DNA from 3 places in the Rhizobium sp. BK377 genome. Region 2 is predicted to be linked to each of the others. Evidence: predicted binding sites of a transcription regulator. Region 2 holds the regulator's gene; each other region holds the start of a gene.
What was found. Region 2 encodes HrcA, which represses chaperone genes, less so after heat shock. Its sites were predicted from a motif close to GTTAGCACTCNCNNNNNGNGAGTGCTAAC; they were not measured.
Positions count from the first base shown of each region.

Region 1: groES (co-chaperone GroES) is a predicted target of HrcA. The motif match lies at 1,982-2,010, and genes of this name have one in related genera.
Region 3: groES (co-chaperone GroES) is a predicted target of HrcA. The motif match lies at 1,182-1,210, and genes of this name have one in related genera.

Region 1 covers NZ_JACIAC010000001.1:1,000,896-1,004,172, reverse strand. Annotated here, with positions in the region: gene groL (chaperonin GroEL) at 1-1,572, opposite strand, end outside; gene groES (co-chaperone GroES) at 1,629-1,925, opposite strand; gene FHT92_RS04975 (TIGR01459 family HAD-type hydrolase) at 2,280-3,128, shown strand; gene FHT92_RS04970 (bifunctional riboflavin kinase/FAD synthetase) at 3,139-3,277, shown strand, end outside.
Region 2 covers NZ_JACIAC010000001.1:1,398,628-1,401,904, reverse strand. Annotated here, with positions in the region: gene FHT92_RS06935 (VOC family protein) at 1-373, opposite strand, end outside; gene rph (ribonuclease PH) at 447-1,163, opposite strand; gene hrcA (heat-inducible transcriptional repressor HrcA) at 1,339-2,424, shown strand; gene grpE (nucleotide exchange factor GrpE) at 2,536-3,171, shown strand; gene FHT92_RS06915 (nucleoside hydrolase) at 3,244-3,277, opposite strand, start outside.
Region 3 covers NZ_JACIAC010000010.1:93,399-96,675, reverse strand. Annotated here, with positions in the region: gene FHT92_RS27905 (oxidoreductase) at 1-342, shown strand, start outside; gene FHT92_RS27900 (hypothetical protein) at 419-709, opposite strand; gene FHT92_RS27895 (usg protein) at 807-1,079, opposite strand; gene groES (co-chaperone GroES) at 1,361-1,675, shown strand; gene groL (chaperonin GroEL) at 1,727-3,277, shown strand, end outside.

The sequences.
Region 1 (3,277 bases), 400 kb from region 2:
CAGCTCGGCGATCATGGCTTCCGTGGTGATCAGCAGCGAAGCAACCGAAGCTGCGTTCTGCAGAGCCGTACGGACAACCTTGACCGGGTCGACGATGCCGAGCTGGATCAGGTCGCCATATTCGCCGGTCTGGGCGTTGTAGCCGTAGTTGTCTTCGTTCTTGTCGAGGATCTTGCCGACAACGATCGAAGCTTCGTCACCTGCGTTTTCAGCGATCTGGCGAACCAGAGCCTGGAGAGCGCGGCGAACGATGTTGATACCAGCTTCCTGATCGTCGTTTTCGCCCTTGGCCTTGATCTTCGTGGAAGAACGCAGCAGAGCGACGCCGCCGCCCGGTACGATACCTTCCTGAACAGCAGCGCGCGTCGCGTTGAGGGCGTCGTCGATGCGGTCCTTCTTTTCCTTCACTTCGACTTCCGTCGAACCGCCGACGCGGATGACGGCAACGCCGCCAGCGAGCTTGGCAAGACGTTCCTGCAGCTTTTCGCGGTCGTAGTCGGAGGTGGTTTCTTCGATCTGGGCCTTGATCTGGGCAACACGGCCTTCGATGTCGGACTTAGCGCCGGCGCCGTCGACGATCGTGGTGTTTTCCTTGGAGATCGAGACCTTCTTGGTGCGGCCGAGCATGTCGAGCGTGACGCTCTCAAGCTTGATGCCGAGGTCTTCGGAGATGACAGTGCCGCCCGTCAGGATAGCGATGTCTTCCAGCATGGCCTTACGGCGATCGCCGAAGCCCGGAGCCTTGACAGCAGCAATCTTCAGGCCGCCGCGCAGCTTGTTGACGACGAGGGTCGCAAGAGCTTCGCCTTCGACGTCTTCAGCGATGATGAGGAGCGGCTTGCCGGTCTGAACGACAGCTTCAAGAACCGGGAGCATGGACTGCAGGTTCGAGAGCTTCTTTTCGTGCAGGAGGATGAAGGCGTCTTCGAGGTCAGCAACCATCTTTTCCGGGTTGGTGACGAAGTACGGGCTGAGATAACCGCGGTCGAACTGCATGCCTTCGACGACTTCGAGTTCGGTTTCAGCGGTCTTGGCTTCTTCGACGGTGATGACGCCTTCGTTGCCGACCTTCTGCATTGCTTCAGCAATGTCAAGACCGATCTGCTTTTCGCCGTTTGCGGAGATCGTGCCGACCTGGGCAACTTCTTCCGACGTGTTGATCTTCTTGGCCTTGGCCTGGAGATCCTTGACGACTTCGGCAACAGCGAGGTCGATACCGCGCTTCAGGTCCATCGGGTTCATGCCGGCAGCAACTGCCTTTGCGCCTTCGCGAACGATGGCCTGTGCGAGAACCGTGGCCGTCGTGGTGCCGTCACCGGCGACGTCGTTGGTCTTCGAAGCAACTTCGCGGACCATCTGGGCGCCCATGTTTTCGAACTTGTCTTCGAGTTCGATTTCCTTGGCGACCGAAACACCGTCCTTAGTGATGCGCGGCGCGCCGAAGGACTTGTCGATAACGACGTTACGGCCCTTCGGACCGAGCGTGACCTTCACTGCATCGGCGAGGATGTCGACGCCGCGCAGCATCTTTTCGCGCGCGCCGCGGCCGAACTTTACTTCTTTAGCTGCCATTTTGAGAACTCCTGAAAAGGGGTGTCAACGATATCAAATGAAAGACAACCGGCTGATTAGCCGATGATGCCCATGATGTCGGCTTCCTTCATGATGAGAAGGTCTTCGCCGTTGATCTTGACTTCGGTGCCAGACCACTTGCCGAACAGGACGCGGTCGCCAGCCTTGACGTCGAGTGCTACGACCTTGCCGGACTCGTCACGAGCGCCGGAGCCGACAGCGACGATTTCGCCTTCCTGCGGCTTTTCCTTAGCGGTATCCGGGATGATGATGCCGCCCTTGGTCTTCTCTTCGGATTCAACGCGGCGAACGACGACGCGATCGTGAAGCGGGCGGAAATTGGTGCTTGCCATTGTCTAATCCCTCGATCAAATGACATTCGCGAGCCGGGGTGGCCCACAAGGATGATGTTAGCACTCAACTCCTGTGAGTGCTAGCGCCGTGCATTTAGGGATGGCTCCAAAAGGAGTCAAGAAGAGCCTTCACGGATTTTTGCGCCGGAATTGTGGAAGCGGGCGGGATTCCTCAATATGGTTACCGAGCCGGGGCCACGTCCGGCTTTTCCTACAAGCCTTGGCGGGACCGCGCAGGTTTAATCCCGCCATGTTTGCATCCTCCGTCATCCTCTCCGGACTGAGAAAATGCCTTGCCATTGAAGTCCGCCTTTGCAATGTCACCGGTGACCGAAAGCGAAGCAGGAAAGCGGAATGGCAAAGCGGATTGCAAACTTCTCCGAGATCACCGATCGATATGATGTGCTGCTCTGCGATGTCTGGGGCGTCGTGCATAACGGCATTGATCCCTTTCCGAAAGCCGGCGAGGCGCTGCAGGCCGCCCGTGCCGCCGGCCTGACCGTCGTTCTCATCACCAATTCACCGCGCGTGTCCTGGCAGGTCGTTGAGCAGTTGCGCCAGATCGGCGTGCCCGACGGCGCCTATGACCGCATCGTCACCTCCGGCGATGTCACCCGGGCACTGATTGCCCAAGGTCCGCGCGAGGTTTTCCTGCTCGGCCCGGAGCGCGACAATCCGATCCTTGAAGGCCTTGATATCGAGCGCGCCGCCGCCGGCGAGGCGACCTCCGTCGTCTGCACCGGCTTCTTCGACGACGAGACGCAGACGCCGGAGGATTACACCGACATGCTGCTGGACTTCAAAGCCCGCAACGTGCCGATGATCTGCGCCAATCCCGATCTCGTCGTCGAGCGCGGCCACCGCATCATTCCGTGCGCCGGCGCCATGGCCGCCTATTATGAGCAGCTCGGCGGCTCCACCCGCATCGCCGGCAAGCCGCACCGGCCAATCTATGAGGCGACACTTGCGTCGGCCCGTGAGGTTCGCGGCGACTTCCCGATTGACCGTGTGCTGGCGATTGGGGACGGCATGCCGACGGATGTCCGCGGCGCCTTGAATTATGGCCTCGACCTTCTCTACATCAGCGGTGGTATCCACGCGAAGGAATATACGTTGAACGGCGAGACCGACGAGGCGATCCTCCACGCCTATCTCGAACGGGAAAGAGCCGCACCCAAGTGGTGGATGCCGCGCCTCGCATAAGAGAAAACCGATGACCGTGTTCCACCGCAATGAAACCCGCGATCCGTTGCCCGAACATCTGAAGGGCGGCGTCGTCGCCATCGGCAATTTCGACGGCGTCCATCGCGGCCACCAGTCGGTGTTGAACCGGGCGCTCGATATTGCAAGAG
Region 2 (3,277 bases):
TGCCCGAGGGATCGCGGAAATAAATCGATCGGCCGCCTTGCGGCCAGTGAACCTCGGATTCGATGCCGATGCCGGCGGCTTTCAGCTTCTCCGCCATCGCATCGAGACTGTCTCCCGGAACCCTGAAGCAGACATGACCTTTTCCGGTGGTGCCATGTGGCGGAACCTGCAGGCTGTCAGGTGCCGGTGGCTTCACCGTTTCCTCTGGGTTGAAGATCAGGAGCACGCCTGGTCCGCAACGGAAGAAGACATGGCGGTTGCCTGAACGTGCGATCTTCTCGAGGCCGAGCACAGTCCCATAGAAGGCCTCGGCCGCATCGAGATCGGTTGCGTAGAGCGCAGTTTCAAGAATGCCTTCGATGGGGTGCGCCATTACCCGCCCTTTGTCCGGCCTTGCCCCCGGAAGCAGGGACGAGGAAATTTACTAGCAAGGCTTGAAGAAAGCCTCAGGCGATCGCCTGTTTCTGCAAGTCGACCAGTTCGGAAATGCCTGCCTTGGCAAGGCCCATCAGTGAGGAGAATTCTTCCTCGCTGAAAGGCGTGCCTTCTGCCGTGCCCTGAATCTCCACGATGCCGCCGGCGCCCGTCATGACGAAATTGGCATCGGTCTCGGCCGAGGAATCTTCGAGATAATCGAGGTCGATCACCGGCTGCTTGGCGAAGATCCCGCAGGAGATCGCTGCGACATGATCCTTCAGTACGCGGTCGGCCTTGATCATGTTGCGCGTTTCCATCCAGCGCAGGCAGTCATAAAGCGCAATCCAGCCACCGGTGATCGAGGCCGTGCGCGTGCCGCCATCCGCCTGGATGACATCGCAGTCGAGCGTGATCTGGCGTTCGCCAAGCGCGGCCAAGTCGACAACGGCCCGCAGCGAGCGGCCGATGAGGCGTTGGATTTCCTGCGTGCGGCCGCCCTGCTTGCCGGCGGCGGCTTCGCGCTTCATGCGTTCGCCGGTCGCGCGCGGCAGCATGCCATATTCGGCGGTGACCCAGCCCTTGCCGGTGTTGCGCAGCCACGGCGGAGTCTTGTCTTCCAAGCTCGCCGTGCAGAGCACATGCGTGTCACCGAACTTCACCAGACAGGAGCCTTCCGCGTGCTTGGAAAAATTGCGCTCGAAGGAGACCTTGCGCATCTGGTCGGTTTTTCTGCCTGAAGGCCGCATTCTTTTCTCCTGAAACATCATGCCGAAAAGCGTGAGCGCTTCTCGGGCGGTGTCATGCATGCATGTATCGTCGCCAGCTTCTACGATTGGCTGCGAGCATTTGCAAATTCCCTTTTGCCACGGGGGCAGATTGGCTATATTTCCCTCACATCATTCAGTGCGGGTGCGAAAGTTCATGAGCTACAGGTCGACATCAATTTCGGATGCCGTGGCCGCGCTGGATGAACGATCGAAGGAAATCTTCCGGCGCATCGTCGAAGGCTATCTGGAGCATGGCGAGCCGCTCGGCTCTCGCAATCTCTCGCGTCTTCTTCCCATGTCGCTGTCGCCTGCCTCCGTTCGCAATGTCATGAGCGATTTGGAGGAGCTCGGGCTTATCTATTCTCCGCATGTCAGCGCCGGCCGCCTGCCGACCCAGGTTGGACTGCGCTTCTTCGTCGATGCCTTCATGCAGGTCGGCGATCTCTCAGTCGAGGAGCGTGCCAGCATCGACCGCCAGGTTCGGGCTGGAAGCCGCGACAATCCGGTAGAATCGATGATGAACGAGGCAAGCCGCATGCTCTCGGGCATCTCGCGCGGTGCCGGCCTCGTCATCACTTCCAAGAGCGATCCGGTCTTGAAACATGTCGAGTTCATCCGTCTGGAACCGACCAAGGCGCTGGCTGTTCTTGTCGGCGATCACGACCAGGTGGAAAACCGCATTATCGAGCTGCCTGCGGGCGTCACCTCTTCGCAACTTACCGAAGCTGCCAATTTTCTCAATGCGCACATGACCGGGCAGACGTTGCCGGAATTGCGTCTGCAATTGAGCCGCCTGAAAGACGAAGTTCGCCATGAACTTGATGCGCTGTCGCGGGATCTCGTGGAACGCGGCATTGCCGTATGGGCCGGCAGTTCGGACGAGACCAAACCGGCACAGCTCATCATCCGTGGCCGCGCAAACCTTCTGGAAGGCGTGGGTGCGGAAGATCTCGACCGGCTGCGCCTGCTCTTCGACGACCTGGAGAAGAAGGACAGCTTGATCGAACTCCTGAACCTAGCTGAAAGCGGGCCGGGGGTGCGCATCTTCATCGGCTCGGAAAACAAGCTGTTCTCGCTGTCGGGCTCTTCATTAATCGTCGCACCTTATCGCGATGATGATGACCGCATCGTCGGCGCTGTCGGTGTCATAGGCCCGACCCGGCTCAATTATTCCCGTATCGTCCCGATGGTGGACTATACCGCCCAGCTCGTTTCGCGCCTTTCGCGCGGTTCTCTCTGAAATACTTCGCAAAACCGCTCGAATCTTCGCTTCTTCGTCACGCAGACTTGATTTTTTCCGGCCAAACATCGATATCGGGCGCATCTGAGAAGACACTAACCGGAGACCGTCATGACCGATGAAACGACGCAGAACGGACCTGACGCAACTGCGGCAGAAGCCGCAGCCGACGCTGCCGCAAACGTCGAAAATGAAGCCGTGAAAGAAGCTGCCGCAAGCGAGCCCGATCCGCTTGAGCTTCTGAAGGCCGAAAATACCGAGCTGCGCGACCGCTACCTGCGGCTCGCTGCCGAAATGGACAATCTGCGCCGCCGCACAGAGCGCGAGGTCAAAGACGCCAAGTCTTATTCCGTCGCAGGCTTCGCCCGCGACATGCTGGCCGTCTCGGACAACCTGCGCCGTGCGCTCGATGCCATTCCTGCTGAAGTGAAGGAAACGGCTGATGCCGGTCTGACGACGCTGATCGAAGGTGTCGAAATGACCGAGCGTTCCATGCTCTCGGCTCTGGAGCGCCACGGCGTTCGCAAGCTGGAGCCGGTCGGCCAGAAGTTCGACCCGAACTTCCATCAGGCGATGTTCGAGGTGCCGAATACCGAAGTGCCGAACAACACGGTCGTGCAGGTCGTACAGGCCGGCTTCTCCATCGGCGAGCGCGTGCTGCGCCCGGCCATGGTCGGCGTCGCCAAGGGCGGTCCGAAACTCGTGGAAGCCGAGGCCAACTCGGTGCTGGACGAGAAGGACGCCTGAAACAAAGAGAATGCCTGACAATTGAAAAAGGCCGCATCGGCGGCCTTTTTCACATCAGTCTTCGTTTGCAGGCTATATTCGCGCAAAGCGCTCGATCAGCAGATCG
Region 3 (3,277 bases), on a different contig from region 2:
GTCGGGCCGCTCGGCATCAAGGTGACAATCGTGGAACCGGGCGGCTTTCGAACGGATTGGGCTGGTCGCTCCATGATCGAATCCAAGACCGTGATCGACGATTACGCCGAAACAGCGGGCGCCCGACGCAGGGCCGCGCGTGAATATTCAGGCAAACAGCCGGGCGATCCAGTTCGCGGCGCGGCGGCCATAATCAGGGCAGTCGACGCAGCCGAGCCTCCTCTCCGGCTCCTCCTTGGTTCGGATGCATATAAGCTCGCGCAGGGACGCCTGGAGGTTCTGCGGAAGAATTTCGACGCCTGGCAACACGTGACAGTTAGCACGGACTTTCCGCAGAACTAAATTACAACAACATTCGGCCGGTGTCATAGACGCCGGCCGATTTTGGGGCTCGCTCCACCCCATACGCCACAATTCGCTAGTGAACGGCCATGCTCACCAATCGGTAGGGGTGGGCGGCTTTGAATTCTGAAAGCATTGTCGTTGCCTGCTGCAGCACGCGCTCAGCATTTCGAACGTCATCGCGCGCAAGCTCGTCGGCGTTGATCCGGATTGCCGCGGCCATGTTGTTGGATAGCACCGCAAAATGCTTGTTGCCTTCGACAAAGGCCTCCCGTGCTGTGTCCTCCAGAATCCGCGCGATATCGATGAGGGTCTCTTCGCGTTCCTCAACGCTAAGGTTCTTGATGACACTGATCTTTTCTTCCACGTTCCGTCACCCATTCCAAAAAGACATGAGATAGCGACCGAACTCATCGGCTTCGGTCGCAAGAAGAGCTAGGAAGATAAAAATCCAGTTTCAAGTCTCAGTGCAGCTTGAACTCGCCTTCGACATGGCGCCATTCGTTCGGCCCTATCAGGCGCTGGTGGGAATAGCGGACCGAATGCAGCGGCCCATCGAGATTGGTTTGCCAGAAATCCAGAAACTTATGCATCTCAGGGAAATCCGGCGCAAGATCGTAATCCTGCCAGACGTAGGTCTGCAGAACTGATTCAAAATCGGGAATGCGGTAGAGAATGTGAGCGGTGGTGAGCCCGTAGCCATTCAATTGACGTTCGAGATCCGATGAAAATCGCATGCTTCATCTCCGTTTCATGACAGTCAAAAGGTGGCGCAATTTTTTGCGGCCATCAACGGAATTGTGAACGTCTGATTCAGGTTTTCTGTTCCTTTCCAGTGTGTTAGCAGCCACCAAGTGCGAGTGCTAATTTTTTTCATTCGCCCTCTTGAAATCGAAAAAATGCAAAACCAGATCATTTTGCGCAAAACGCTCGACCGAGGTCTTTGCACCCGCCCGGACTGGTCATCCGGTCCGGCCAGGGGAACAACATAATCATTGTTTGTCCATCGGAGGAAAACATGTCGTTCCGACCGCTTCATGATCGCATTCTCGTCCGCCGTGTCGAATCGGAAGAAAAGACCAAAGGCGGCATCATCATCCCCGACACCGCCAAGGAAAAACCGCAGGAAGGCGAGGTCATCGCCGTCGGCTCCGGCGCGCGCAACGATGCCGGCCAGATCCAGGCGCTCGACGTCAAGGTCGGCGATCGCATTCTATTCGGCAAATGGTCCGGCACCGAGATCAAGATCAATGGGGAAGACCTTCTGATCATGAAGGAAAGCGATGTCATGGGCGTCATCGAAGCCCAGGCCGAGCACAAAAAGGCGGCCTGAGGCGCTTTCCAACCATCAGTCAAATAGCTGCCTATCAAAGGAGTGAAGAAAATGGCTGCAAAAGAAGTCAAGTTCCATACCGATGCCCGTGATCGCATGCTGCGAGGGGTCGATGTGCTGGCCAATGCGGTAAAGGTCACGCTCGGCCCGAAAGGGCGGAATGTGGTTATCGACAAGTCCTTCGGCGCGCCGCGCATCACCAAGGACGGTGTTTCGGTCGCCAAGGAAATCGAACTTGAAGACAAGTTCGAAAACATGGGCGCCCAGATGCTGCGCGAAGTCGCCTCCAAAACCAACGATCTTGCCGGTGACGGCACCACGACCGCCACGGTTCTCGCACAGGCCATCGTCAAGGAAGGCGCCAAGGCTGTCGCCTCCGGTATGAACCCGATGGACCTCAAGCGCGGTATCGACCTTGCCGTCGATGCGGTCGTTAGGGAACTGAAGGCAAACGCGCGCAAGATCTCGAACAACTCCGAGATCGCCCAGGTCGGCACCATCTCCGCCAATGGCGATGCCGAGATCGGCCGTTATCTCGCCGAGGCCATGGAAAAAGTCGGCAACGAAGGTGTGATCACGGTCGAAGAAGCCAAGACCGGTGAAACCGAACTCGAAGTCGTCGAAGGCATGCAGTTCGACCGCGGTTATCTCAGCCCATACTTCGTCACCAATGCCGACAAGATGCGGGTCGAATTCGAGGAACCCTATATCCTTATCCACGAAAAGAAGCTGTCGAACCTGCAATCGCTGCTTCCGATCCTCGAAGCTGTCGTCCAGTCGGGAAAGCCGCTCCTCATCATCGCTGAAGACGTCGAAGGCGAAGCTCTTGCGACCCTCGTCGTCAACAAGCTGCGCGGCGGCCTGAAGATTGCTGCTGTCAAGGCTCCGGGCTTCGGCGATCGCCGCAAGGCAATGCTCGAAGACATCGCTATCCTGACGGGCGGCACGGTCATCTCCGAAGACCTCGGCATCAAGCTCGAGAACGTCACGCTCAATATGCTTGGCCGCGCTAAGAAGGTGGCGATCGAGAAGGAGAATACGACCATCATCGACGGCGTCGGATCGAAGGCCGAAATCGACGGTCGCGTTGCCCAGATCAAGGCCCAGATCGAAGAAACCACCTCCGACTACGACCGCGAAAAGCTGCAGGAACGTCTTGCCAAGCTCGCTGGCGGGGTCGCGGTCATCCGCGTCGGCGGTTCGACTGAGGTCGAGGTTAAGGAAAAGAAGGATCGCGTCGACGACGCGCTGCATGCAACCCGTGCGGCTGTCGAGGAAGGCATTTTGCCGGGTGGCGGTGTTGCGCTGCTGCGTGCCGTCAGGGCCCTCGACAATCTACCCACAGCCAACGACGATCAGCGTGTCGGCGTCGATATCGTCCGCCGCGCGATTGAGTCGCCTGCCCGCCAGATTGCCGAAAACGCCGGTGCAGAAGGTTCGGTGATCGTTGGCAAGCTGCGTGAGAAGACTGACTTCTCCTACGGTTGGAACGCCCAGACCGGGGAATACGGCGACCTCTATGCGCAAGGCGTCATCGATCCGGCCAAGGTCGTGCGTACCGCGCTTCAGGATGCCGCTTCGGTTGCTGGCCTGCTGGTAACG